2 regions of the Pseudomonas sp. GW-45 genome follow, and region 1 is predicted to be linked to the other one. Evidence: riboswitches for the same ligand, from Rfam matches in the RefSeq annotation. Region 1 holds a riboswitch; the other holds the start of a gene.
What was found. A riboswitch is a leader RNA that binds a small molecule or an ion and turns the genes downstream of it on or off. The one in region 1 is predicted to bind cobalamin.
Positions count from the first base shown of each region.

Region 2: another riboswitch for cobalamin. It lies ahead of AC1XYH_RS14855 (TonB-dependent receptor domain-containing protein); the one in region 1 lies ahead of btuB (TonB-dependent vitamin B12 receptor).

Region 1 is NZ_CM167674.1:2,102,323-2,116,921, reverse strand. It holds gene AC1XYH_RS09610 (LysR family transcriptional regulator) at 1-5, shown strand, start outside; gene gltX (glutamate--tRNA ligase) at 73-1,548, shown strand; tRNA gene AC1XYH_RS09600 (tRNA-Ala) at 1,708-1,783, shown strand; tRNA gene AC1XYH_RS09595 (tRNA-Glu) at 1,861-1,936, shown strand; tRNA gene AC1XYH_RS09590 (tRNA-Ala) at 1,978-2,053, shown strand; partial or broken gene AC1XYH_RS09585 (methyl-accepting chemotaxis protein) at 2,307-2,894, opposite strand; partial or broken gene AC1XYH_RS09580 (cache domain-containing protein) at 3,228-3,770, opposite strand; gene rloA3 (retropepsin-like aspartic peptidase RloA3) at 4,276-4,941, shown strand; gene AC1XYH_RS09570 (DUF2058 domain-containing protein) at 4,996-5,520, opposite strand; gene AC1XYH_RS09565 (DUF2897 family protein) at 5,610-5,783, opposite strand; gene AC1XYH_RS09560 (hypothetical protein) at 5,929-6,084, shown strand; tRNA gene AC1XYH_RS09555 (tRNA-Asp) at 6,302-6,378, shown strand; gene AC1XYH_RS09550 (DUF5064 family protein) at 6,453-6,800, opposite strand; gene AC1XYH_RS09545 (PQQ-dependent sugar dehydrogenase) at 7,052-8,344, opposite strand; gene AC1XYH_RS09540 (DUF2231 domain-containing protein) at 8,341-8,769, opposite strand; gene AC1XYH_RS09535 (nitrate- and nitrite sensing domain-containing protein) at 9,142-10,428, shown strand; cobalamin riboswitch at 10,519-10,744, shown strand; gene btuB (TonB-dependent vitamin B12 receptor) at 10,862-12,673, shown strand; gene AC1XYH_RS09525 (hypothetical protein) at 12,780-13,355, shown strand; gene cobO (cob(I)yrinic acid a,c-diamide adenosyltransferase) at 13,352-13,966, shown strand; gene AC1XYH_RS09515 (cobyrinic acid a,c-diamide synthase CobB) at 13,969-14,599, shown strand, end outside.
Region 2 is NZ_CM167674.1:3,166,640-3,181,238, forward strand. It holds gene AC1XYH_RS14780 (bactofilin family protein) at 1-400, opposite strand, end outside; gene AC1XYH_RS14785 (DUF6776 family protein) at 400-1,164, opposite strand; gene argC (N-acetyl-gamma-glutamyl-phosphate reductase) at 1,164-2,198, opposite strand; gene hemJ (protoporphyrinogen oxidase HemJ) at 2,345-2,767, shown strand; gene AC1XYH_RS14800 (AAA family ATPase) at 2,768-4,249, opposite strand; gene AC1XYH_RS14805 (histidine triad nucleotide-binding protein) at 4,555-4,893, shown strand; gene coq7 (2-polyprenyl-3-methyl-6-methoxy-1,4-benzoquinone monooxygenase) at 4,965-5,612, shown strand; gene AC1XYH_RS14815 (DUF1145 domain-containing protein) at 5,600-5,875, opposite strand; gene AC1XYH_RS14820 (OsmC family protein) at 6,014-6,436, opposite strand; gene crp (cAMP-activated global transcriptional regulator CRP) at 6,617-7,261, shown strand; gene AC1XYH_RS14830 (adenosylmethionine--8-amino-7-oxononanoate transaminase) at 7,387-8,739, shown strand; gene AC1XYH_RS14835 (16S rRNA (uracil(1498)-N(3))-methyltransferase) at 8,744-9,466, shown strand; gene AC1XYH_RS14840 (exodeoxyribonuclease VII small subunit) at 9,559-9,798, shown strand; gene AC1XYH_RS14845 (polyprenyl synthetase family protein) at 9,795-10,682, shown strand; gene dxs (1-deoxy-D-xylulose-5-phosphate synthase) at 10,777-12,693, shown strand; cobalamin riboswitch at 12,715-12,918, shown strand; gene AC1XYH_RS14855 (TonB-dependent receptor domain-containing protein) at 13,048-14,599, shown strand, end outside.

The DNA of each region.
Region 1 (14,599 bases):
CCTGATAAAATCACCCCCTTTTCAACGATTACCACGCCGAACTTCAGTTCGGCAGCCTGACTGAGAGATTTCATGACTGTTCGTACTCGTATCGCGCCATCGCCGACCGGTGATCCGCATGTCGGCACCGCCTACATTGCTCTGTTTAACCAGTGCTTTGCTCGCCAGCATGGTGGTCAGTTTATCCTGCGAATTGAAGACACGGATCAGGTGCGCTCTAGCGCGGAATCAGAGCAACAGATACTCGACTCGCTGCGCTGGCTCGGACTGAACTGGGATGAGGGTCCAGATGTTGGCGGCCCACATGGCCCTTACCGCCAGAGTGAGCGCAGTGCCATCTACCATGCACACAGCGAACAACTGATTGGTAGCGGCCACGCTTTTCGCTGTTTTTGTAGTAGCGAGCGCCTGGACGTGTTGCGTGCCGAGCAGATGGCCAATAAACAGACGCCTGGTTACGATGGTCACTGTCTGCACCTTGCCGCTGATGAGGTAGCCAAGCGAGTCGCTGACGGTGAGTCCCATGTGGTGCGCATGAAGGTGCCTGAGCAGGGCATTTGTCAGGTGCAAGACATGTTGCGCGGTGAGATCGATATTCCCTGGGAACAGGTGGATATGCAGGTGCTTATGAAGGCCGATGGCCTGCCGACTTACCATCTCGCCAATGTGGTAGACGATCACCTGATGGGTATTACTCACGTGTTGCGCGGTGAAGAGTGGATCAACTCAGCGCCTAAGCACATTTTGCTTTACCAATATTTCGGTTGGGATATACCGCAGTTGTGCCATATGCCGCTGCTGCGTAACCCGGACAAGAGCAAGCTATCTAAGCGTAAGAATCCGACCAGCATTACTTTCTACGAACGCATGGGTTACTTACCAGAAGCGCTGATGAATTACCTTGGCCGCATGGGTTGGTCTATGCCGGATGAGCGTGAGAAATTCACCCTTGCGGAAATGGTCGAGCATTTTGATATTCAGCGCGTGTCATTGGGCGGCCCGATCTTTGATGTGGAGAAACTCTCTTGGTTGAACGGTCAATGGATTCGCGACCTGTCAGAGGATGATTTCGCAGCATCAGTACAAACTTGGGCGCTGAACTCAGATTACCTCAAGCCGATGATAGGTTTGGCGCAAAGCCGAGTTGAAACCTTCAGTGATCTGCCCAATCTGCTCGGCTTCTTTATGGCCGGCAAGGTTAATCCCGCGCCTGAGTTGTTTGAGCATAAAAAGCTCTCCGCTGATGAAGTGCGTAAAGCCATGCAATTGCTGCTGTGGAAGCTCGAGTCGCTGCGCGAGTGGAGCAAAGACAACATCACCGCAACGATCAATGCAGTAGCCGCAAGCCTTGAGCTCAAGATGCGTGACCTGATGCCGTTGTTGTTTCCGGCGATTACCGGACAGGCCAGTTCGGTTTCCGTATTGGACGCCATGGCGCACCTTGGCCCGGACCTAACACGCTTCCGCTTGCGTCAGGCACTGGAGCTGCTGGGTGGCACCTCCAAGAAAGAGAATAAAGCGTGGCAGAAGCTATTGGAGGACATCTAGCGCTTAGCTGCCAGCGGCTAGTTCTAGTTAGACGACAGCAAGGCTCCGCAACGGCTGGGCCTTGCTTGATGCTTGGAGCAGCTCTTAAGTCTCTGTTTTATGTAAAATTCTGTTGACAGGGCGGGGCGGCAATCATAATATGCGCCCCGTCATAGCGACGGGGCTATAGCTCAGCTGGGAGAGCACCTGCATGGCATGCAGGGGGTCAGCGGTTCGATCCCGCTTAGCTCCACCAAGTTTTTTGGTCGACGTTCGCGTCGGCCTGTTTTATCACTGCTAAACAAGTTCCAGCTTGTTTGGAGAAGGGTTTGCGTCCCCTTCGTCTAGTGGCCTAGGACACCGCCCTTTCACGGCGGTAACAGGGGTTCGAGTCCCCTAGGGGACGCCATCTTTACCGACACGGTCTTCCGTGTCAGGGTCGCAAGACCTGGGGCTATAGCTCAGCTGGGAGAGCGCCTGCATGGCATGCAGGAGGTCAGCGGTTCGATCCCGCTTAGCTCCACCATTTCACAAAAAAGCCGGCATTTATGCCGGCTTTTTTGTGTCTCCTATTCCCGCATGAACTGTCGTATGCCAGTCATGTGGTATCTGCTCTGCGTGCCGAGTGCGCATCGGTCTATTTGCCTCGCTAAAAATCAGCTCATGTCAGGCTTTGTCTCTCCTGGGATGACGCGCACGTCTGAGTATTGGGCCGAATTTTGATCAAAAAAAAGCGCGCAGTGGGTGATCCCGGCTGCGCGCTTTTGGGTTTTTTGCAATCAGACGCGGAAGCGTTTTAACAGCTCGTCTATCTGCCTGCCCAGACTTGCCAGATGCTGCCCAGCTTGTGCTGTCTCACGTGCGCCATCGGTGGTTTCACGCGCTAGCTCGGCCGCTTCGGTTACGTTGCGGTTGACGTCTTCCACCACCGTGGACTGCTGCGTTGTAGCGCTGGCAATCGAGGCGTTCAAGGCGACGAGTTGCTCCATTGAATGAGCGATCAGTTCCAGCGCTTTACCGGCCTCGTTGACCTGTTCGACGCTTTGCTGTGAGTGCCTGCTGCTGTCGTTGATCACGCCCACTACGACCTGCGTATTGGTCTGTAGCTTGCTGATCATGTTATGAATTTCTTCGGTGGATTTCTGCGTGCGCTGCGCCAGATTACGCACTTCATCCGCTACCACGGCGAAACCACGCCCCATCTCACCTGCGCGTGCCGCCTCAATCGCGGCGTTCAGTGCCAACAGGTTGGTTTGTTCGGCGATATTGCGGATCACATCGAGTACTGAGGTGATTTCCTGCGCATCGCTGGACAGGGTCTGCATGTGCTCTACAGCAGTCTGCACGCTGGCCGAAAGCAGATTGATTTCCTGAATGGTCTTGTCGACCTGATGGCGGCCGTTATTGGCGCCCTCGTTGGCGTTTTCTACTTCTTGCGCGGCCGCGTTGGCGTTCTGAGCAACGTCCTGCACGCCGTAGGTTATTTCGTTGATGGCAGTCGCCATCAGCTCCATGCGTTCGGATTGGGTGTTCATGTCACGCAGGCTGTTACCACTGATCTGGTCCAGCTGATGGCTGGAGCTGATCAGCTGCTGTGCACTGTCACCCAGCTGTTGAATGATGTCGGCCAGATTGCGGTTGAACTGATTGAAATAATGCGCAATCTGCGACACCTCATCGTGGGCGTTGTCGTCCAGGCGGCGGGTGAGGTCAGCTTCGCCACTGGCGACGTCGCGCATGGCAGCTACGACATTATTGAGCGGTTGGGTGATGCTGCGGCCGATCACGTAAAGCAGCACAATCATGATCAGGGTAACCAGGGTCATGATCACCACGGAGCTGGCCACGGCGCTATGGAACTTGGCCTGCATGTCATCTACGTATATGCCGGTACCGACCATGTAATCCCAAGGTGCAAAATGCTTGAAGGCAGCAATTTTGGGGGTGCCGTCCTCTTCGCCTGGCTTAGGCCAGCTGTACTCAAAGCTGGCGGTGCCTTCCTTGCGAGCAAGAGCGACCATCTCGCTGATGACGTTGATGCCTTCTGCGTTTTGCATGCTGGTTAGGTCGACGCCTACAGTCTGCGGCGCTAGTGGGTGCATGACCATGATGTTGTTCATGTCATTGACCCAGTAATACTCGTTGCCGTCATAACGCAGGCTACCCAATGCGCTCATGGCTTCTTTGCGGGCCTGCTCGCCAGTGAGTTCGCCGTTCAGCTCTTTCTGATGGTAGAAACTCATCAGATCATGAGCCACTTCCACCAGGTGAGTCGCTTTGGTGATCTCGCCTTCGCGGATTTCCTTATGTAGATGGGAGAGGGATACGCCCTCCATGATCAAAGTACTGGCCAGTGCAATTATCAGGATCAACCAAATTCGCTGACTGATTCGAATACGGCGCAACAGCTTCATCTACAACCTCCACGCACTGAATGGCATACAGCTTCGTTTTATTTTTGTCATCGGCATTAGTCTTGGCTCGCCAAGTGCTAGTACCGAGCATATCGGCAGAAATATGCATAACCTGAGCGATATTTTCTTGGCATGCATGATGTCAATTTGACGTCATGTTGCACACGCTTTCAAGTGCCAATCGGTTTCTGTGATTGGGGCATATAAGATTGGAAGGTGTTTTCTGTTCTTAACTGGTATAAAGGCGCCAAACTCGTTCGTCTTGCCGCTTTGCAGTTGGGCACTTTCCAGGCGCAGGCCAGTCTATCTTGGTAGTTTGCAATAAGGATTTCTCATGCAGTCAGTTTTTAAGGTTATGTCGTTATCTGCTTGTGTGTTGTTGGCGTCGGTCAGTGGCTATGCCCTGGCCGGTAGTGATGATTCGGTTGATGAGGCGGGAGAGCACCACGAAAAGCAGGTGGTGGGCTGGATTGAAAAGGGTTTGATCATGCCCGAGCACACGGCTGTCAAAATTAAGGTTGATTCAGGTGCGCTGACGTCGTCGATGCACGCGGTCAACCTCGAGACGTTCACCCACAAGGGTAAGCCTTGGGTGCGCTATGAAGTTCCGGTCAAGGACGCAGACACCGATGAACTGGTGAAAATGCAATTTGAACGCCCGGTTTTCCGCCGAATTCTGGTTCGCGGTGCGGGCGGCTCCGACCGTCGACCGGTAGTGAAAATGTCGATCTGTATGGGTGATCAGGTCTATGAAGAGCAGTTTTCCCTGCGTGATCGAGGCGATATGACGTATCCGGTGCTGATTGGGCGTCGCACCATTGAGCACATTGGGCTGATCGATGTGTCCGAAACCTTTCTGCTCAAACCAAGCTGCTCGCAGCAGGAGCATGAAGATGAACGTGATAAGCAGCAGCGCATGAAGGACGACGAGAATCTGGTTGATGACAGCAAAGTTGATCAGCCGGAAGAAACGGAAGAAGAGCTTGAGGCAGAAGAGTAATACGAGCGGCTGACGCCGCCCGGTAGCCTAGTGGTGGCTACCGGGCAGTCAGGCTTACCACATCAGGTCGTCAGGCACCTGGAAGGCAGCATAAGGGTCATCCTCAACCACCGCTTCAGCCTTGTTTTCAGCAACATAGACTGGCCAGTGGGGTGCTCGTTCGCGCACTTTCTCCGCGATTTCCACAGGGATCAATACAAAGTTACCGGATAGACGGGTAATCCCTAATCGGCCACGGCTGAGCAGGTCGAACTGCTCCTTGTTGACGTGGATTTTCTTGATCTTGTTCTTGCTGACAAACTGATAGGGCGTTTCACCACCGCTGCGGTCCAGTTTGCTGTTTTCCACCATCTGTTTGACCTGCGCCTCACGTTCCTTGCGCGCAGACTCTTCCTGACGTTGCTGGTTCAGCTGGCGATCACGCTCAGTCTTTTCCAGGCGTGCTTGCGCTATGGCTTTGCCAGTGTCTTGTGCGGGTTCGGTTTTGGCGGCTTTTTTCTTCGCGCGCTGGGCTTGTTTGAGTTTTTTCTCGTCGACCAGGCCGGTCTTGAGGAGTTGCGCTTGTAATGAGTTGACCATGATCTGTAACTATCTTGTCGGCGGCAGGCGCATTGGGCACCTGCACGCAAATGAATCCATGCCGAAGAGGCTGCGTTTGCGCCGCTAGTCTACCGCTTTTCTTCGCGGGCTTCCTCTGCTGCGAACTCAGCTTCACGTGCTTTCACGTGGTCAATGGTTTCCTTGCTGACCTTATTGCTGCCAGCGTTATCGCGCAGCATCAGCAAACTACCAACAATGCTGCCGAGCGCCAACACCATGAACAACCATCCATACCAAGGCATGGCTTTTTTCCTTATGTGGATTTTTATTCATCATGGTCGTTATGTGGGCGCATGGCAAACGAGAAGATTCTGGTTTATTTTGAATAAATCGTTATTTGTGACGAATAAACTAATTTAAGCGCTATAAATCGACAAAAAAGCGAATATGGAATTAGGCGAAAAGCTAACTGATGAACGCGTTCTATCTGAGCTAGAACAACGCGTGGCTCGGCAACGACTCGATGCGGGTTTGACTCAAGCCATGCTTGCGGAGCAGGAGGGTATCGCCAAGCGCACCTTGGAGCGTCTGGAGGCGGATTGAATGACGGGGTACGGCAAGTACGATTAATAAGGTCAAAAATTCGCTCAGTCGGTTGTTTTTTGATCAGGTACTAACCTCGGACTGAGAGCGTTGCAGTCAGCTGCCTATGTTTTAATAAATCTCTCGCAAGTGCTTGACTCCCTTGGCAGAATGTTTACAATGCGCGCCAGTTCAGACGCACTGCAAACTCCGGTTTGAGGCGCTTTTGGGCTGATGCGCAGCGGTAGTTCAGTTGGTTAGAATACCGGCCTGTCACGCCGGGGGTCGCGGGTTCGAGTCCCGTCCGCTGCGCCATTACAAATAAAACCCCAGTTGCTTACGCGACTGGGGTTTTTTGTTGCCTGCCAATACCTGTTTGAACAAGTAATTTACTTAAATTGATCAAGATCTATGGCTTCGCCGTGCCAGGCATTTAGCTGACTGCGGATGTCATCAAACATAGCGTCGTATTCATGGTGCGTGGAGAGCGACATAAACTCCGGTGAAAGCACACCGTAGCGCCGCAACAGGTGATCTATATCGCTGGCGAAATTGAACGCGGTTTCACGTGGCAGCTCGAAGCTCTCTTCGATTGGCTGATCATTTGCCTCTCCCTGTATGTCGAACGCCACTTTGCTGCCCTGTTCGGCGATGCGGTAAGTGATATCAATGCTGAAGCCAGTGTCGCCGGGTATTAAGCGCATACGCGCTAGATGAAGATGGCCGGGTTCAAACATGCTAAGCGTCTCCTATCCTTTGTGAGTGGCTGTGCGGGAATCTCGAAGCAGGGATGATTTCGGTAAAAAGGAAACGTACGGCGCAGGCTCATTGAGATAACAAACGAGCGGTATCTTTGATTGCAATCGCGGAATCAGGCCTTGCCTTGATGTATTGCTATGGACCTGGCCCCTTGCTACACCTTAAGCAAAGCGTAGCAGGTCCTGGCCTATTCAAAACAACACCTGATTTCCGTTATTGCTAGTCGCGTTTACTGAGTGGGCGTTACCCGCCATACGGTATTGGAAAGGTCATCCGCGATAATCAGTGCGCCGCGTGGATCGACCGTTACGCCGACAGGGCGACCACGGGTTTTTCCGTCTTCACCCCGAAAGCCAGAAACAAAGTCCACTGGCTCGCCGCTGGGGCGACCATTGCTGAAGGGTACGAAAACCACTTTGTAGCCAACGGGGTCCTTGCGGTTCCAACTGCCGTGCTCGCCGACGAATACGCCGTCAGCAAAATCTACGCCCATACTCTCGCTAGAAAAATCGACCCCGAGCGCGGCAACGTGAGCCCCCAGTGCATAGTCAGGAGCTATAGCTTCGGCCACCTTTGCAGGGTTTTGCGGCCGCACACGCGGGTCAACATTCTGGCCCCAGTAACTGTAGGGCCAGCCGTAGAAGCCGCCTTCGCGTACTGAGGTCAAGTAATCCGGAACCAGGTCCTGGCCGAGTTCATCGCGTTCGTTGGCGACAGCCCATAAGCGATTTGTGCCCGGCTGAATGGTCAATGCAGTTGGGTTGCGCACGCCGGTGGCGTAAGGCTTGTGTGCTCCTGTTTCGGCATCTATCTGCCAAATCATGGCGCGATCGACTTCGGCTTCCATACCGCGTTCGGTGATATTGCTGTTGGAGCCGATACCGACGTATAGATAACGGCCGTCCGTACTGGCAGCGAGCGGTTTGGTCCAGTGGTGGTTAATCTCTGAAGGTAGGTCAGTGACCTTGACCGGTGGACCGCTGGCTTGAGTTTGGCCTTCTTGATAATCAAATCGCACCAAAGCATCTTGGTTGGCTACGTACAGTTTATTACCCACCAGTGCGAGCCCATACGGCGCATTCAGGTCTTCGGCGAAAACGACTTGTTCTTCATAGGTGCCGTCATTGTCACTGTCACGCAGCAGTGTCAGCCGGTTACCTCCTTTGACGGACGTATTACCCTGAGCCTTTATGTAACCAGCAATCACATCTTTGGGTTTCAGCTTCGACGCGTTGCCGCCACGGCCCTCGGCAACCAAGATGTCGCCATTGGGCAGCAGCAGTGTCTGGCGCGGGATTTTCAAGTCGGTGGCAATAGCAGAGATGCGGTAGTTCTGCGGTACTGTTGGTAATTGATCGCCCCAGAGTGAGGGTTCGGCGATGGTCATGTTGGGCAGCAAGCCGCGTTGTTGCTCCGGGAGAGTAGGCTCAGGGCCATATTTCACGGAAGCTTGATCATTATCACCACACGCGCTCAGCATGACTGATACGGCAAGAATGGACACCAGGCTTGGACTATTCATTGTGCACCTCCCACGCGACGGCCGGAAAAACGAACGCCTGTTGCTGCGCAGGCAATCACAGTAACGATGACAGAAAGAATAAGCCCCATGGGCATCATGGCCCATGCATCCTTGGCGTGAACCAATGCATTGATGAAGCCCAGAACCCAGGTTGCCAGCAATAGGGCTAGATAAATGCCGCCACGTCGGCCACGGCCTTCAGCGTGCGTGAGGCCAAGGAGCGCGGCCACTATTGCCAGCCCAGCAAAGACCAATCCACCGGCGATCAACCAGGAAGAAAAATTGCTCCACTGTATTTGGTAACTGTATGCATAGGCGATATCGCTTAGTGCGGCGCCCAGAAACAGAGGGATGGTTCCAGCGAGAAAAACGGCGTGTATTGGATGCAGTGTTAATTGATATGGCCGGTCGACGGTGGCTGTCACGGCAATCTCCTTATTGTTGGTTTAGCGAGTTTTGTGTCGCCGCAGCGTGCGCGGCAGTCGAGCCTTTGCTGCAGCTTCTGCAGCTCAGAGCAAGCATCGTCGAATATGGCTTAGGTGCTTTCCCTGGTTACGCTCGATCCAAATGCCGTTGGCTCGTCGTCAGCAACGTCAACTTTGTCGAGCTTCTTCACGGAATTAGAATGGCTAGGGACCATTTAGTTCGTTTGATTTCACCGCGGGCAGATGTTTGATGCGCAAACGCAGTCTGTATTGTAGGCCGGAGTTTGGGTGCATTGGCGCGCATGCAGTGGCTGGCACAAGTATTGCTGTTACTACCCTGAGCCGGCGATCGAGATCGGTGAGGGGGGAACTATGTCGACAGCATTGGATTTCATGTTGGCGGCCCGGCGCAGTGAAATGCAGGGGCTGCAAGCGTTGGCGCTTACCTGTCAGCTAGTCGGTAAAATCAGTCGCTTGGTGCATGCGCTACAACGTGAGCGCGGTTTCTCAAATATGTATCTGGGTGGGCAGTCCGAGCGTTATTTGCAATCGTTGGACGAGCTCTCCGAGACAGCGATTCGCCATGAGAACGCGGTACGCAGCGCTTTTGATGGTATGGATCTGGAACGCAGTTGCGGCGCCGACAAGGCGCGCCTGCTTACCCGGGTTGCTTTTGTGTTGCACAGCTTTGACGGCTTGACGGCATTGCGCAGCCGCGTGCGTGCGCAGCAAGTAGGTGCTCAGGAGGCTACGCGCAGTTTTACTCGTTTGGTTGCGGGCCTGCTGGCAGTGGTATTCGAGGCTGCGGATACGGCAGTCGACCCGCATATCACCCGCACATTGGTCGCTATGTTTAATTTCATGCAAGGCAAGGAGTTGGCCGGTCAGGAGCGGGCCATTGGTGTGTCCGGCTTCGTAGCCGGTTACTTCGATCAGGAGCAGTGCGGCAAGCTGAGCTTTCTTGAAGACGCGCAACGGCGTTGTTTTGAGACCTTTCTGGAGTTTGCTGATCACGACAGCAAAAGCGCCTGGCTGACGCTGTGCAGCGAGGACTTAGTGGGCGAGATTGCACGTTTGCGGCTGGTGGCCGCGCGCACTACTGAGCGCAGTAGGGTGCATGCCGCCATGGGTGAGCTGTGGTTTGAACTAACTTCGCAGCACATCGACAGCATGAAGCGCGTTGAAGATGATTTGGCCGACAAGCTACAGGCGATGTGTGAGCACAAGACGCAGCAGGCCAAAGCCGATTTGGACAGTCAGCGCCGTTTGCTCAAACGGTTGAACAGTCTTGATGACGAGATCAATACGCCGTCAACCCGCTTGTATAACGTGCAGGCCACTGAGCTAGAACCCCTGCCGGGTGAGCGCCTTGGCAGCCACATGCAACGCTCGGTTTTGGAGGTGCTGCACGAGCAGACCGTGCGCTTGCAGCAACTACATGATGAATTGGAAAGCGCCCGCCGCAGCCTCAGCGAGCGCAAGGTGATTGAGCGCGCAAAAGGTGTGCTAATGACCCAGCAAGGTCTGAGTGAAGAAGAGGCCTTTCGCGCCTTGCAAAGCGCCGCGATGGAGCGCAGCCAAAAGATCGGCGATATTGCCCAGACAATCCTCAATTACAACGAATTGCTGCAGACCCCGCTACGTAAACCGCAGCGCTAATCTTCTGCACAGTGCTGGCGCGCACGCCCTAAAATTGCCCGTTTGTGGGCGCTAAAGCCTTCTGGTTGACGCTCTGCAGCAAAGTCTCTACTCTTCACGGCTGCTTCAGGTTCCCTCTATTTAAAGAGGGTGAAACTGGGAAGCCGGTGCGTCTGCTGTGCAGACAATTCCGGCGCTGCCCCCGCAACGGTAAGCGACGTTCGCCACACGGCGATGCGCCTGACATAACCACTGTGCTCAGCATGGGAAGGTTCAGGACGCAGGATCAAATGATCCAGTCGCAAGCCCGGAGACCGGCCTGTTGCGAATCACAACGGTGCGGTGGGCGCTGTAGGTGCGCGGCCCTCCTATGCTTGTTGCCGTTCTCCTGCCTCCGTCACTGTTATTCTCAGTCAGTGTCGTGCGGGTGGGTACGACGGAGCAATTAAGCAGTATGAAAACCTTTTTCCGTGCCCCTGTAGCATTCGGCCTTGTTGGCCTGTCTTCTCTTTCTTTTGCGCATACCCTTAACCTGGAAGATCAGGTTGTCACTGCTACTCGTACCGCGCAGAGCGGTGCTCAGAGCATTGCTGCGACCAGCGTATTTGATCGCAACGACATCGAACGTCTGCAGGTCACCAGCGTGGATCAACTGCTACGTCGGGTGCCAGGCGTTAATGTGGTCAATACCGGCGGGCCCGGTAAGAACACCACCATCAGCATTCGCGGGGCTAGCACCAATCAGGTATTGGTACTGATTGATGGCGTCCGTATTGGTTCGGCAACCACCGGTGACGCGGCGTTGCAGAATTTGCCGGTAGAGCAGATCGAACGTATTGAAGTGGTGCGTGGAGCGCGTTCCAGCCTTTATGGGTCCGAGGCGATTGGCGGGGTGATCCAGATTTTCACTCGCCGTGGCGGTGACGGCGGGGCGCAACCCTATTTCTCTACTACGGTTGGCAGTGCTCAGCACCTGGCTGGCAGTGCCGGCGTGTCGGGTGGTGACGACAAAGCCTGGTACAACCTGGGCGTTAGCAGTCTGAAAGACGAGGGCATTGATGCGCGGCCCTCGCGTGAAGTAGATCACGATGGCTATCGTGAAATGTCAGCCAACCTGAGTGGTGGCTATCGCTTTGCTAACGGCCTGACGCTCGACGGTAATCTGCTGCAGGTCGACTCCCACAACGATTATGACTCCGGTCTTGATGCCAATGCCGACAACGTGACCAAAGTTTACGGCGCGCGTGCCCGCTTTGCGCCATTGACCGCCTGGGATGTGACTCTGCAGGCTGGTCGCAGTGAAGATAAGACCGATACCTTCAACGGCAACGTCTTCAATACCCGCATCGATACCCGCCGCGATAGCTTCGGTTGGCAGAATGACCTGCATATCGCTGAAGGACAGTTGCTGACGCTGGGCTACGACTGGTTGTACGACGAGGTGAACGGCACTGGCAGCTTTGCCGAAGACAGCCGTGAGAATCAAGGCGTTTACGGACAGTACCTCGGGCAGTTCGGACGTCATGAGGTGCAGTTAAGTGTGCGCCATGACGATAACGAGCAGTTCGGTGCACATAACACCGGTAGCCTTGGTTACGGCCTACAGTTAAATGACCAGCTGCGCTTTACCACCAGTTATGGCACCGCCTTCAAAGCGCCTACTTTCAACCAGCTGTATTACCCCGGCTTTGGTAACGAGAACCTGGAGCCTGAAAGCTCCAAGAGTCTTGAAGCAGGCCTGCAGGGCTCGCATGAATGGGGCAACTGGTCAGCAACGGTGTTCAAGAACGAGATTGAAGACCTGATCGCGTACTTCAACAGTGGTGCGGGCCTACAGGCGCAGAATATTGATGAGGCTTCGATCAAAGGCCTTGAGCTCGAGGCTGCGACTCAGCTGTTGGGTTGGAGCTGGCAGGGCAACCTAACCCTACAAGACCCGCAGAACAAATCCAGCCGATCCGGTCAGGGTGATCTATTACCGCGTCGCGCGGAGCAGATATTCAATTTGGATGTTGATCGCCGCTTTGGGCGCATCGGGCTGGGCGCCAGCCTGCACGCCGAGGGCCGTCGCTGGGACAACGCATCAAATACCACCGACTTGCACGGTTACAGCACCCTCGACCTGCGCGCGACTTACTGGCTGAGCCATGCTTGGCGCGTGCAGGCGCAGGTAACCAATCTGTTTGATACTGAATATGAAACCGCAGCAACTTACCAGCAGCCGGGTCGTGCGGGGTATCTGACCCTGCGTTATCAGGCTATGTAGGTTCTGCTGGACTATCACGCGTGCCGGTTCAGGGGAGTCGGCAGCCTGAGGCGTCTGTAGTCAATTTGATTACAGGCGTTTCGCTGTTTCAATGAGGAGAATGAATGTGCTGAACCTGTCCAGAACGACCCAGCTTTACATCGGTATTGCGCTGATAGCCTTGATGGCCATGACGCGCGGCAGCCACTTCCCGCTGCAAAACCTACCCAGCGCCTCGTGGGCGGTATTCTTTCTTGCAGGTGTGCTGCTGCGACCCAAGTGGGTTTTTCCGTTGTTGTTTGCTGAAGCAACGCTGATCGACGTGGCTACCGTTGGCTGGATTAATGCGGGGCACCATTGCATGACTGTTGCTTACTGGATGCTGGTGCCGGCGTATGGCGCTCTTTGGTTTGGCGGGCGTTTGTATGCAGGTTGGCATCGTGAACAGGCAGGTTCACTTGCGATTCTTGTGCCGGTTATGGCCATCAGTGCGCTGGTTTGTCAGCTGTTTTCCAGCGGCGGCTTCTACTTTTTCTCCGGCCGTTACGAGTCACCTACGCTGCTAGGCATGTTTGAGCGGATTGGCCATTACTACCCCCAGTACCTAAGCACGCTGGCGCTTTATGTGGGCATTGCGGTAGTGCTCTATATCGGCGCCCGCAGCGCCCAGGTGCTGCTCAATAAGCAGAGCCGTCAGGCATGAGTGAGCAGGACCACACACGCGATGAGCGTCACCGTCTGCGCATGCAGCGTAAGAAAGCGGTGGTCGATGACAAGATTGCCGTGGCACAGCAAGAGCGCGGCGTGCTGCTGGTACTGACCGGTAACGGTAAGGGCAAGAGCAGCTCTGGTTTTGGCATGGCTGCGCGGGCGCTGGGCCACGGTATGCGCATTGGCATCGTGCAATTCATCAAGGGCGCGAAGAGCACCGGCGAGGAAAACTTCTTTCGGCGTTTTCCTGAAGAGGTGCGTTATCACGTGATGGGCGCGGGCTTTACCTGGGAAACCCAGGATCGTCAGGACGACATAGCCAAAGCCGCAGCCGCCTGGGCAGTAGCGGTTGAGCTGATGCGCGACCCCGATGTGACGCTGGTTTTGCTCGATGAGCTGAATATCGCGCTCAAGTACGGTTACCTGCAACTGGATCAGGTGATTGCCGATATCCAGGCGCGGCCAGCTCATCAACATGTGGTGGTCACCGGGCGCGGTGCACCGCCGGCACTGGTGGACGCCGCCGATACCGTGACCGAAATGGGTGTGGTTAAACATGCCTTCAAAGCAGGTATCAAGGCACAAAAGGGAGTTGAGTTTTGAGTATGCGACAGTGTCCGGCGGTATTAATAGCAGCGCCTGCCTCAGGTCAGGGCAAGACCACAGTGACGGCCGCATTGGCGCGCATGCATCGTCAGCTAGGCCGCAAGGTACGGGTGTTCAAGTGTGGTCCGGATTTTCTTGATCCCATGGTGCTTGAAGTCGCCAGCGGCGCGCCGGTACACCAGCTGGATTTGTGGATGGTCGGACTGGAGCAGTCGCAGCGCTTGCTCTGGGAAGCAGCAGGTGAGGCTGATCTGATCCTGATTGAAGGGGTCATGGGGTTGTTTGATGGCACGCCTTCAGCGGCTGACTTAGCGCGCCAGTTCGGTGTCCCGGTATTGGGCGTGATCGATGGTTCAGGCATGGCGCAAACCTTTGCCGCCATGGCATTTGGCTTGGCCAAGTTTCAGCCTGACCTGGCCTTTGCTGGCGTGTTAGCGAACAAATTGGGCAGCGCTCGCCACGGCGAGATTTTGCGTGACAGTCTGCCGGCAGATATTCGTTGGTTTGGCGCGTTGCCGCGTTCAGCCGATATCGCCTTACCAAGCCGGCATCTGGGACTGGTGCAGGCCGCCGAGTTGGCGGATCTCGATGCCAGGCTGGATGCTGCCGCAGCAGCGCTGGCGCAAAGTG
Region 2 (14,599 bases), 1.1 Mb from region 1:
AGCTCTGGTCCAGAGGTAGTTGCTGACCCGCTTCTTGGCCCAAATAGTTCAGCTGACCACTGATCTGTGCGCCCATGACCATTTCCATGAAACGGTAGTGCAGGTCGCCACTGATGCGTGCTTTTGCGTCCAGCTCCAAGTGCTCCAACGCGAACACGTCACCGTTCACCTGCCCGTTAATCAGCACATGCGGCGCCCGTATCACACCCGCTACATATCCATGCTCGCTGACCCTTACCAAGCCTTCCTCGGCCTCGACGTTACCAATCACCCGCCCATCGATTTGAACCGCGCCGGAAAACCGCATGTCGCCGGTGATTTCGGCATCCTGGGCAATGATAGTGGTCTTGCCACCAAACTGACTGATGTCCGCTTTCTTATGTTTATCTGCTCCCCACATCAGGGTGTTGCTCCTGTGACTGTCCAATCAAAAACCTGCTCGACCAGGGTTTTACCCCCTTTACTTGCTGTCAGCTTAACCTGCTGAGGAACAAAGCCCTCGGGTAGCGTCAATTTGGCTTGCTCACTGTTGGCCGGCACCACTTGGAAATAACGAAAGTCCAATGTCAGCCCGGCCGCGCCAACATCCCCGCCTAGGGCTTCAAGCCCAAGCGTGGCGGCCTCGCCATTCTGCTCGCCCAACACCTCAAGCTGCAATGTGGCCTGCACCGTATCGCTTTCGTTGCCAACTCGGCTGACCATTACTTTATAACGGAAAATATCTGCGGTTTCTGTGCTATGCAACTCAAAGGCTTGAATACGGATACCGGGGTCCATCGCGCTAGGCGCCAACACACCTTGATACTGAGCTAAGTTTTGTTGCAGCTTGAAAAGCTGCGCTTCGAGCTCATGCACAGCTTCACGCCCTTCTACTGCGGCGTCTTTCGCCACCAGCATATCCACTTCCAGCTGATGATAGCGCTGCCTCCAGTCTTCAACCTCGGTGACTAGCTGCCCCTGACGCTCTATCAACGCCTGACGCTCTAGTTCATGCGGCTGCTGCGCTCGCATCGCGGCTTCCCAGCCTTGCCAGGCACTGACCGGCACGAGTATCAGCAATAGGATAATCACGCCGCGCTTCCAGCGTCTAAACGCCTTAGAGTCACGCGGGTGAATGGTGACGCTGTGCTCGCGCAGCGGGCGTCGCCGTTTGAAGTCCATCATCAGGGCATCAAAGCCGGGTGCGCTAATCCCATGCGCTCATCAATCCCGAAGAGAATATTCATATTCTGTACCGCTTGCCCAGAGGCCCCCTTGACCAAATTATCGATCACCGACAGCACTACAACTTTGTCGCCACCTTGCGGGCGGTGCACCGCGATACGGCATACGTTAGCGCCACGCACGCTGCGGGTTTCCGGATGACTGCCGGCGGGCATCACATCCACGAAAGGCTCGTCGGAATATCGCGCCTCATAGAGCGCCTGCAAATCCACGCTGGTATCGGCGACGGTGGCGTACAGCGAGGAGTGAATACCGCGGATCATTGGCGTCAGGTGCGGCACAAAGGTAAGGCCGACGGGCTGGCCTGCGGCCAACTGCAAACCCTGACGAATCTCTGGCAAGTGGCGATGCCCGGCCACTGCGTAGGCCCGCATGCTCTCGGTAGCTTCGCAGAATAACGACGGCACACTGGCACCTCTGCCGGCCCCGCTGACACCAGACTTACAGTCGGCAATCAGGTGCGCCACATCAGCCAGCCCCGCCTCGAGCAACGGCAAAAAGCCCAGCTGCGTCGCTGTCGGGTAACAGCCAGGCACTGCAATCAAGCGGGCATGCTTAATTGCTTCGCGGTTAACCTCAGGTAAGCCGTACACCGCCTCACCCAACAACTCAGGCGCCCCATGCGGCTGGTTGTACCACTTGCTCCACTCATCCGGGTCGCGCAGGCGAAAGTCAGCCGAAAGGTCGATAATTTTCACACCCGTCAACAGCAACTCAGCTGCCAATGAGTGCGCAACGCCGTGCGGGGTAGCGAAAAACACTACGTCACAGGCACCGAGCAGCTGCACATCCGGCACGCTGAAACGCAGGTTGTCGTAGTGCCCGCGCAGATTGGGATACATATCGGCAACACTAACGCCGTCCTCGGATCGGGATGTAATGATCTCGACATGCGCCTCGGGATGCTGGGCCAACAGCCGCAACAGCTCTACCCCGGTGTAACCGGTTCCGCCTACAATGCCTACTTTAATCATCATTACTTCCTGAATACGGTTGAATGGTGTTTGAATAACCTATGCTACGCGCCTTCCCGACATAAGGGATATGCGCAACAGCAGCCTATGATAAAAGCGCTGATGTAAATTACCAGCGTGAGTCCCACTCCCGACAGGAGCAATCCGTGTACCTTTGGATCAAGGCCTTCCACATCATGGCCGTTATGACCTGGTTCGCCGGGCTATTTTACCTGCCACGCCTGTTCGTGTATCACGCACAGAGTGAAGACAGTATCAGCCGCGAGCGGTTCAAGGTGATGGAGCGCAAACTGTATCGCGGCATCATGACCCCGTCGATGCTGATCGCTCTGACCTTGGGCATCTGGCTGCTGTATCTACAACCCGCCTGGCTGAGCCAAGGCTGGATGCATGCAAAACTCACGTTGGTCGTGTTGCTGATTGGCTACCACCACATGTGTGGCGCGATGCTTAAACGCTTTGCTGCCGATGCCAATACCCGCTCCCACGTTTTTTATCGCTGGTTCAACGAGGCGCCAGTATTGGCATTGGTTGGCATAGTGTTGCTGGTAGTAGTGAAGCCCTTCTGATCAATCGGCGCGCACCGCGCGGTCCTTTGCCCAGGCCCGCAGCGCGCCCAACTTCTCTGCCATGACCACCGACAGCGGCGATGTCTCGCTAAGCGCCTTGAGCACATGCTCTTCTTTGACTAACTGCTCACTGGCGGCGGCGCAATAAACTGCACTGACCACCGCCTGTTCTATTTCAGCACCCGAGAACCCATCACTGGCCAAGGCTAAAGCGGCCAAGTCAAATTGCTCTGCTGCCAACTCACGTTTTGCTAAATGAATACCGAAAATATCCGCACGAATCGCTGCATCTGGCAGGTCGACAAAAAACAGCTCATCGATGCGACCTTTACGAATCAGCTCAGGTGGCAGCTGCGTCACATCGTTTGAGGTCGCGACCAAAAAGACCCGCGAGCTGCGCTCTGCCATCCAGGTCAATAATGTACCGAGCAGCCGACGTGACACGCCCTGATCGCTGCCATCGGCCGCCAACCCTTTCTCTATCTCATCAATCCAGAGCACACAAGGTTCCAACGCATCGGCTAGTTGCAGCGCATCGCGCAGATTCTTTTCGGTTTCACCTATGTATTTGTTATACAGGCCAGCGACGTCCAGACGCAGCAACGGCAGCCCCCACAAACCTGCTACCGCCTTGGCTGCGAGGCTCTTACCGGCGCCCTGCACACCCACCAGCAACACACCGCGCGGTATGTCTTTTATGCTCGCATTACCGTTGAATGCGCTCTCCCGCTCAGTCAACCAGCGCTTCAACTGTTTTAAACCACCAACCTCGGCAAAGCGCGCAGTTTCCTGCTCATAGCTGAGCACACCGTGCATATCCAGCAGCTCAAACTTGGCTTTGTTCAGCGTCGGCAGGTCTTCCTGGGTGATAGCACCGTCATCAACAATCAGATTGCGCGCCAGACGGCGAGCCTCTTCATGGGTAGTGCCACGCAAATTACGCACGACTTGCTGCAAAGTCTGGTTATCCGTACGCACCCGTTCGCCGCGGTTCTGCTCACTCCAGCGTGTTGCCTCGTCACGCACAATGGCCGCCAGCTGTTCGTCCGACGGCATGCTCAAACTGATACGCGCGGCTAAACGGCTTAGCTCTGGCGGCAAGGGTAGAGCGTGACTGACGAGAATCAGCGTGGGGGCCGCCTTTTCAGACGCCATCGCCAAACTCTTCAGCAGTCTGACAATACGTGGCGAGTCGAGAAAGGGGTGCAGGTCGCAGAGCACGTACAGGGCCGGTTCGCCCTCGCGGCGAATTTGTTCCAACGCGGTTTCCGCGTCGCGAGTGTCCTGCTCAGCATCCATCTCGACACCAAAACCCAGCCGGCTGAGGCCATCTATATGGTTCCAGGTGTAATACGTCTGCGCACGCCGGACCGCGAGCGTGGCGATAGTCTGCAACACCCTCGCCTCTTCCCAAGACTCGATGACCACCAGACGCACGCGTGAATCCAGTACCAATGCCAAATCATGAATATCGTTTTTCAAACGCACACTCCATTGCTGCATTTTCAGCGCCACGCTCAGCTGCCGCTGGTTGAACCAGGAGCCTGTCGGCCTTAACCGCCCGTAGCGAAGGAAAGCCCGATTGGAGGCAGTTTTTGTGGTCTTTTGAGGCGAATAGTCATTCTATTCAACAAAAAAGAGCGCAGAAAATGACCCAACTCGGCTTTTCCGCAACAGGGCAGTGTTAAGTCCGGCAGGCTCATAGTGCCATTCTAATCTGCTGCCGTTACACTGAGACCATCGAACCCGGACACCCCGGCATCATGTTGCCTTGTAAGGAGCTCAGTGTGGATTGTCTGTTCTGCAAAATCGTCGACGGCAAGATTCCGTCCAAAAAGATATATGAAGACGAGCACGCCGTCGCCTTTCATGACATCAACCCGCAAGCACCAGTGCATTTTCTAGTTATCCCGAAAAAGCACATCGCGACCCTGAATGACATGACCGAGGAAGACCGCGCCACCGTTGGCCATATGGTCTTTACAGCACAAAAGCTGGCAAAAGAATTAGGCTGCGACGCAGGCTTTCGTACCGTATTCAATTGCAACGAACAGGGTGGCCAGACGGTCTACCATATTCATCTGCACGTGCTGGGGCAGCGGCAGATGACGTGGCCGCCGGGCTAAGAATCAACCCAATCCCAGCGTATTAATTCGCACCTTTTCCATACTCTGCACTCGCCAACGAGGGACAGAAGATGAGCACATCACGTCACTATAGCTTTCTTGATCGCCTGCTTAATCAGGCAGACCAGTCATTGCGCACGCTCGTACCCGGTGCCGCTCAACCAAACCGACCTTCACCCGCGCAGCATCTGGCCAACGTGCCCATGGACGAGGAGGAGCGCCTGCATATTGCTGGACTGATGCGCATCAACCACACCGGCGAAGTTTGCGCGCAGGCGCTGTATCAGGGCCAGGCGCTGACTGCCAAGCTCCCCAATGTACGTGAAAAAATGGAGCACGCGGCAGCCGAAGAAATCGATCACTTGGCGTGGTGTGAACAGCGTCTGACCGAATTGAATAGCCGCACCAGTGTCTTCAATCCGCTGTTCTACGGCTTGTCGTTTGGTATTGGCGCCGCAGCCGGGCTGATCAGTGATCGCATCAGCCTCGGCTTTGTTGCCGCAACAGAAGAACAGGTAGAGCGCCATTTAGACGACCACCTGAACCAATTGCCGCAAGAGGACATCAAGTCACGCGCCATTCTCGAACAAATGCGGGAAGACGAGATTGAGCACGGCAATCAGGCGCTCGAAGCGGGCGGGGTGGTATTTCCAGCACCGGTGAAACAGGCCATGACGCTACTGTCCAAGGTCATGACCAAGATCACTTACAAGGCTTGATTCACCGCTGCGCGGGTATCTGGCGCTTTGACGTAGAAAACGCCAAACAACATAACCAGGGCGAACTGCTTAAGCGGGGAGCCCAGCTTCTTCAGCTGTTTGCCTACCAGCGCCCATTCAACCAAATGAATTAGCACAATGGTCAGCGCCAGCCAGTTGAGACGCTGAGGGTTGGGCACCTGAACCAGGCCCAACAAGCTGAGGATGACCAGCAGCCAGAAAGCCAAGGTCAATAATTTACCGATGAGAAAGACCACGCGCATTTTCTTGTTCCTATCTTATGGGTTAACGGCAACCGTTGAGCGGCTATCTACCCGCGCCATGGTAAACCCTGCAGCACACAGCATAAGGGCCTGACTCGCCATTCGTCAGGCCGAATGTGCCAACTCCATACGTACACTTCAGTCGATCTCAATGATCTCGTAATCGTGCGTCACCTCAACGCCGGCACGCGCCATCAAGATCGAAGCCGAGCAATACTTTTCAGCCGATAACTCAACCGCGCGCTTGACCTGAGTTTCTTTCAAATTCTTGCCTGTTATTACAAAGCGCAGATGAATCTTGGTGAACACTTTGGGTTCGATATCGGCCCGTTCGGCATCCAGCAAGGTGTGCACATCACGAATATCTTGCCGCGACTTTTTCAGAATGCTGACCACGTCATAACTGGCGCAACCGCCCAGCCCGACCAATACGGTTTCCATTGGGCGAATGCCCATATTGCGACCGCCCGACTCTTCCGGACCATCCATCACCACTGTGTGACCGCTCCCAGACTCACCCAGGAACATCACCCCGTCGACCCACTTGATATGCGCTTTCATCTTCTAAATCCCGCCGTTCAATCATCTCAGATGAGGCGCAGAATACCACAGCCGTCACATGGCGGACCGCCGCGCTGGCCATGACTGTAAAAACTGGACATAATCTCGATTGGTCTCATGCTGAGGCTGACACGGATGCCCCGCATCTTCGGTTTGCGCGAATACGGCCAGGACACTTTAATGGTTTCGATCACCCTGACACCTAAAATAAAAAACCTCGATGCATTCCTTGCGCATTGCCATCGACGCCGCTTTTCGGCACGCAGCACGGTCATCCATGCTGGCGATCAGTCCGACAGTCTTTTCTATATCATCAAAGGTTCGGTCACCATCCTGATTGAAGACGATCAGGGTCGCGAAATGATCATCGCCTATCTAAACCAGGGCGACTTTTTCGGCGAGATGGGCCTATTCGATATGACGCCCGCGCCGCATGACCGTACCGCGTGGGTACGCGCAAAATGTGAGTGCGAGGTGGCTGAAATCACCTATGCCAAATTCCGCGAGCTTACTCAGCGCGACCCGGACCTGCTGTACGCGGTCGGCAAGCAAATGGCTGAACGCCTGCACGCTACCACCCGCAAGGTCGGCGACCTGGCCTTTCTTGATGTGACTGGCCGCGTTGCCGGCACCCTGCTGGATCTGTGCAAACAGCCCGATGCTATGACCCATCCGGACGGCATGCAGATCAAAATCACCCGCCAGGAGATCGGTCGTATTGTCGGCTGCTCGCGTGAAATGGTCGGCCGCGTGCTCAAGAGCCTGGAAGAACAGGGCCTGATCGAAGTCAAAGGCAAAACCATGGTGGTCTACGGCACCCGCTGAGCCCGCACCCTGCGTGCTGGGTCTGTGTACCCTGCACGCTGAAAACCAACCCTCCTTCGACCTCGGCAGCCACTGCCCGCCTCATGTACAATTCAGCGACTACGGTTTCTGACAACGAGGTGAACATGGGCTTGAATAACGACTGGATGCAACGCGACGTTTCGGTGCTATGGCACCCCTGCACCCAAATGAAAGACCATGAGCACATGCCGATCATCCCAATCCAACGGGGCGAAGGTATCTGGCTGCACGATTTTGAAGGCAACCGCTACATGGATGCCGTCAGCTCCTGGTGGGTCAACATCTTTGGCCACGCTAACCCTTATATCAATCAGCGCATCAAGGATCAGCTCGACACTCTCGAGCACGTAATTCTTGCCGGCTTCAGCCACCCACCGGTGATTGAGTTGTCTGAGCGCCTGGTGAAAATGACGCCCGCCGCCCTGACCCGCTGTTTCTACGCAGACAATGGCTCGTCGTGCATTGAAGTCGCGCTGAAGATGAGTTTTCACTACTGGCTGAACATCGGTAAGCCGGAGAAAAAGCGTTTTATTACGCTCTCCAACAGTTATCACGGTGAAACGCTAGCCGCGCTGGCGGTAGGCGATGTGGCGCTGTACAAAGAAACTTATCAGCCGCTACTGATGGAAGTGATAACCGTACCCTCCCCCGACTGCTACGACCGCGAAGAAGGCGAAAGCTGGGAAGAACACAGCCGCAAAATGTTTGCGCATATGGAGAAAGCGCTGGAAGAGAATCATCAGGACGTGGCAGCGGTTATCGTTGAGCCCCTGATCCAGTGCGCCGGCGGTATGCGCATGTACCACCCGGTCTACCTCAAGCTGTTGCGCGAGGCTTGTGACCGCTACGGCGTGCACCTGATTCATGACGAGATCGCCGTTGGCTTCGGTCGTACCGGTACGCTATTTGCCTGCGAGCAGGCCGATATAGCGCCTGACTTTCTCTGCTTGTCGAAGGCTCTGACCGCTGGCTACCTGCCAATGGCCGTATGCATGACCACCGACAAAATCTACCAAGCCTTCTACGACGACTACGAGAGCATGCGCGCCTTTTTGCACTCACACAGCTACACCGGCAACCCGCTCGCTTGCGCCGCCGCACTGGCGACGCTGGACCTACTCGAGCGCGACAACGTGATTGAAGCCAACAAAACACTGTCTGCCCACATGACCAAAGCAACCGCACACTTTGTTGATCACCCGCACGTGGCGGAAGTGCGTCAAACCGGCATGGTGCTGGCAATTGAAATGGTCAAGAACAAAGCGACCAAGGAAGCTTACCCCTGGCAGGAGCGTCGCGGCATTCGGGTGTATCAGCACGCGTTGAAAAATGAAGCCATGCTACGTCCGCTCGGTAGCGTGGTTTACTTTATGCCGCCCTACGTGATCACCCCGGACCAGATAGACCACCTCGCCAGCGTTGCCTGGGAAGGTATTCAACTGGCGACGCGGGACTGAATCGGTGCGCGTTTCCCGTTTTTACCTCGATACGCCGCTTAACCAAGGCGAACAAACACTGACTGGTGACGTCGCGCATTACATCGCGCGCGTTTTGCGGTTAGGGCCGGGCGCGCCCGTGCAGATATTCAACGGCAGTGGCCAGGAATGGCCAGGCGAGGTCGTCGCCGCGGGTAAACGTGAGGTTGTGGTCAAGCTGCAAGCGCCCGTCGAAGGCATGCCAGAATCGCCGTTGCACACCCATCTCGGTCAGACTATGTCGCGCGGCGACCGGATGGACTGGGCGATTCAGAAAGCCGTTGAACTGGGCGTCAATCAGATAACCCCGCTGCTTACCGAGCGCTGCGAAGTTAAATTACAGGGTGAACGCGCGGATAAACGTCAGGCGCACTGGCAGCAAGTGGCGGTGAGTGCGTGCGAACAATGCGGGCGCAGCGTGGTTCCGGTGATACATCCGCCCGTCGCCCTACAGGACTGGATGGCATCATTAACCAGCGACCTTAAACTGGTACTGCATCACCGTACCGAGCAGGATCTGGATCAGCTGCCGCACCCGACTTCGCTAGCCTTGCTGATTGGCCCTGAAGGTGGCCTGAGTGCCGACGAAATCCAACAGGCCGAAGCGGCCGGTTTTATCGCCGCACGTTTTGGCCCGAGGGTGCTGCGCACCGAAACCGCTCCCATAGTAGCTTTGAGCATGGCCCAGCAACGCTGGGGAGATTTCTAGCAGGCAGCGCAGGTGCTGCAACGCCGATTGACCCCATCCCCACCCTTGGGTAATGTTCAGCCGTTTCACCCACGCCGTAGAAGAGGTAGCGCATGGCACGGAAAAAAACCACCGTGGACTTTGAACAGTCCCTCGGCGAGCTACAAAAGCTGGTCGAACGACTGGAAAGCGGCGAACTCAGCCTGGAAGAGTCGCTCAGCTCCTTCGAGCAAGGCGTTGCGCTGACCCGCGATTGCCAACAGGCGCTCACTCAAGCCGAGCAGAAGGTACAACAGTTAGTCGAAAAGAACGGCGAGCTGACTACCGAACCTTTTGACGGCCCCGCTGAATGAGCGGATTTGCCGACTACCTTGAGTCCTGTCAGACCCGCATCAATGGCTTTTTACTAAGCCAGCTGGACACCCCTCAGCCACGCCTTGAACGTCTCTACGCTGCCATGCGCTATAGCGTCGTAAATGGCGGGAAACGGGTGCGCCCGCTGCTCTGCTACGCGACTTGCGAGGCCTTGGGCGGCAACGCCGCCTCTGCTGACCCAGCCGCCGGCGCGGTTGAACTGGTACATGCCTACTCGCTGATTCACGACGACTTGCCGGCGATGGACGACGACGATCTGCGCCGCGGCCAACCAACCTGTCACCGCGCCTTTGACGAGGCCACTGCGATCCTCGCCGGCGACGGCCTGCAGGCGCTGGCGTTCGATTGGCTAGGCCATCAAGGCGACTGGCAACCGGCCACCCGCCTGCAAATGCTACAAACACTTTCCCGCGCCGCCGGGCCGCAAGGCATGGTGGGTGGGCAAGCGATCGATCTGGGCGCAGTGGGTGAGAAAATCGATCAAGCCACGCTTGAATTGATGCATCGCCACAAGACAGGCGCGCTGATCAGCGCCAGCATTCAGCTTGGCGCCCTTGCCAGCGAGCGCGCCAGCACCGCACAGTTGCAGACATTGGCGGTATACGCAGACTGCATCGGCCTGGCCTTTCAAGTGCAGGACGATATTCTCGATATCGAAAGCGAGACCAGCGTCTTAGGCAAAACCCAGGGTGCCGATATCGCCCGCGACAAGCCTACTTACCCGGCGTTACTCGGCCTCGAAGGCGCCCATCAATTAGCCGAGCGCCTGCGCGACCAAGCCGTTGCTGCGCTGCAACCACTCGGCGAAAAAGCGGTCCATCTACAACAGCTAGCCGACTATATAGTGCAGCGCCGATTTTGATTGAGGTGTTGTTGGAGTTGGGCTATCGAGGTGCATCAGTTAAACTGCGCACTTGTTTTCCTGCCATTGCCAATGGCATTCAGAGCCTTGTTTGATGCCTAGCACCTTCCACGAAATACCGCACCAACGCCCCAGTACACCATTGCTGGACAGTCTTGACGACACCGCACAACTGCGTGAGCTGGATGAAAGCCGGCTACCTGAACTGGCGGACGAGTTGCGTGCGTTTCTGCTCTGGAGTGTAGGTCAGACAGGCGGCCATTTTGGTGCCGGACTGGGTGTTATTGAGCTGACCATTGCGCTCCATTACGCCTACCACACCCCCGAAGACCGCCTGGTATGGGACGTCGGCCATCAGGCCTACCCGCACAAAATCCTGACCGGTCGTCGTGAGCGTATGGCCAGCCTACGGCAAAAAGAAGGCTTGGCCGCCTTCCCTCGTCGCGTGGAAAGCCCGTATGACACCTTTGGCGTTGGTCATTCGAGCACCTCGATTAGCGCCGCCCTCGGCATGGCGATCGCTGCCAACCTGCAAGGGCTCGATCGCCGCACCGTGGCGGTAATTGGCGATGGCGCGTTAACGGCCGGCATGGCCTTTGAGGCGTTGAACCATGCCAGCGACGCCCAGGCCAATATGTTGGTTGTGCTCAACGACAACGACATGTCGATTTCGCGCAATGTCGGCGGTTTATCCAATTATTTGGCCAAAATTCTCTCCAGCCGCACTTATTCGCACATGCGCGAAGGCAGTAAAAAAGTGCTGTCTATGCTGCCGCAAGCCTGGGAATTGGCGCGTAAGACCGAAGAGCACGCCAAGGGCATGCTGGTACCCGGCACTTTGTTTGAAGAGTTGGGTTGGAACTACATAGGTCCGATCAACGGCCACGACCTGCCCACGCTGGTGAATACCCTGAAGAACATGCGCGACCGTAAAGGCCCGCAATTTCTGCATGTTGTCACACAGAAAGGCAAAGGGTTCTCCCCGGCTGAAGCCGATCCTATTGGTTATCACGCCATCACCAAATTCGAACCAAAACCCGCTGCGCCTGCCGGCGTCAGCAAGCCGAAGTTTTCCAATATCTTTGGCCAGTGGTTATGCGACATGGCAGAGCAGGACGCCCGTCTGATAGGCATCACTCCAGCTATGAAGGAAGGCTCTGACCTCATCGCCTTCAGCGAGCAGTATCCCAATCGCTATTTCGACGTCGCCATTGCTGAACAACATGCCGTGACCCTTGCGGCCGGCATGGCCTGCGAAGGTGCCAAACCGGTCGTTGCCATCTATTCGACTTTTTTACAGCGCGCTTACGATCAGGTCGTGCATGACGTTGCCGTGCAGAACCTTGATGTGCTGTTCGCCATAGACCGTGCAGGCTTGGTGGGCGAAGACGGCCCGACCCACGCCGGCAGCTTCGACCTGTCGTTCCTGCGTTGCCTGCCGAATATGGTGATCATGGCGCCCGCAGACGAAAACGAAACCCGGCAGATGCTCACTACTGGCTTTCTGCATAGCGGTCCGGCTGCGGTACGCTACCCACGAGGCACTGGCCCCGGCACCCCGATTGATCCCGCGCTGACCACTCTCCCAATCGGCAAAGGCGTAGTCACCCGTGAAGGTGAAGAGGTTGCCATTCTATGCTTTGGTACCTTGCATCAACAGGCGCTCAAAGCCGCTGAAACGCTGAATGCCAGCGTCGTCAACATGCGCTTCGTCAAACCATTGGACACTGAGCTAGTAGCCAAACTGAGTGCCACTCATAAACTGCTGGTGACCCTCGAAGAAAATGCAGTCATGGGCGGCGCTGGCAGCGCAGTCAACGAGTGGCTAATGGCCGAGGGCATTATTACCCCTGTGCTCAATCTAGGTCTGCCTGACATTTTTGTTGAGCACGCCAAGCCCGCGCAGATGCTAGCCGAGTGCGGGCTGGACGCCACCGGCATAGTAGCGGCCATTCGGCACCGCCTGAGCACCATACCCGAGCCCGACCAAGGGCTTGACCCGCTTAGTTGAAAGCCCTAGAGTCCGCCCCAATTCTTAGTACTCGCATTGGGTGCCTGGTCTGCCACGCTGATCAGGTGAAACGGGAAGTCGGTGCAACCCCGACACTGCCCCCGCAACGGTAAAGAGTCGCAGGCTAGCCTGCAGCTGCTGTCAGCAACGCCACTGTGCACCGCACGGGAAGGCGACAGCAGCCTGACTCTGAGTCCGGAGACCGGCCCTGTGCGCAAAGTCCATACGCCATCGCGTGCGGGCTTTTATTGCTGAGGTGTCGCGGAGGGCGTCACCGGTCGGCGTGGTTGTCCGCTGCCTGGGCCCCTCCTGACTCCCCGCCCTCCTCAAAAGCCGTACTTTTGAGGATCCAGAATGAAGCCTTCACTATTCCTACTGCCTGCTTTGCTTGCCAGTTCTATTGCTCAAGCCAGCGACCCCGTTGATTTACCCGATACCATTGTGACTGCTTCAAGGCAGGCCGAGTCCGTCAGCGACACTTCAGCAGCCACCAGCGTATTTGACCGCAATGATATTGACCGCTTGCAGCCGGTCAGCGTCACCGACTTGTTACGCCGAGTCCCGGGGATCTCGGTCACGACCAACGGCGGCATAGGTAGCCTCAGCAGCATATCTTTACGCGGTACCAGCGCGTCACAAACTCTGATACTTGTGGACGGCCAGCGGATTGCAAGTGCCAGTGCAGGCCAGGCAAGCCTCGAGTTCCTTAATGTTGACCAGATTGAGCGGGTCGAAGTCGTACGCGGCCCACGATCAGCCGTCTACGGGTCCGATGCGATTGGTGGCGTGGTTCAAATTTTTACTCGTAAAGGCAGTGAAGGCTTGAATCCTCGAGTGAAGTTTGGCGTTGGCAGCAACCAGACGTTCACCCGCGATCTAGGACTTTCCGGCGGCAACGGGCAGACTAGCTTCAACCTAGGGGCCAGCCTTGACGAAACCGCCGGCATCAACCGCACAACCAATAGCATTGGTAGTGACAACGATGATGACGGCTACCGCAACCGGGCTTTCAGCGCCAGCTTAAACCATCAGTTTACGGACAATCTGGATGCCGGCATTCAGATACTTGAGCAGAGCGGCAATACCGAGTATGACCTGTCGGGTAACCCGGAAGATGACTTTACGCTCAGCACCGTAGCCACGCATATTCAGTGGCAAGTGAACGATACGTGGCAAACTCGCATCGAGGCTGGCCATGCCGAAGACAAACGTGATACCAGCGGCTCCTTTCCCTCTGTATTCAATACTTACCGCGACTCAGCCACCTGGCTGAACCGTCTGCGCTTCAATGAACAACACCGTGTTCAAGCTGGCATCGACTGGTACGAAGATAAGCTCAGCAGCTCCACCGCGTTCAATGAAAGCGAACGATACAATCAAGCCGTTTTTGCACAGTATCGATTTGACGGGCAGCGCGTAAGCAGCGAACTGGGCTGGCGTCACGATGACAATGAGCAATTCGGCGAACAAGACAGCCTCAACGGCGCACTGATTTTTGCTCTGAGCAACGATCAACAGCTGGTAGCGTCCTATGGCGAAGGTTTTCGCGCTCCCACCTTTAACGATCTCTACTTTCCGGATTTTTGCTTCCCTCCTTTTGGTTGCAGCCCATCCTCTAACCCCAACCTAGAGCCGGAAAGTTCAAAAAGCTACGAGCTGCAATGGCGCGGCCAGCTTCAAGAGTCCACTTTGCAGGCTTCGGTTTATCGCACCGACATCGACAACCTGATCCAGCTCGATAGCGCTTTCATTCCGCAGAATATCTCCGAAGCGCGTATCAACGGTCTGGAATTGTCTGCCGAGCGTGATCTGCTAGGTTGGTATACGGTCGTTGCTGCCACTTGGCTAGATCCACGCGACCGCCAAACTGGTAACTTATTGGCCCGTCGCCCCAAGCGCATGCTCA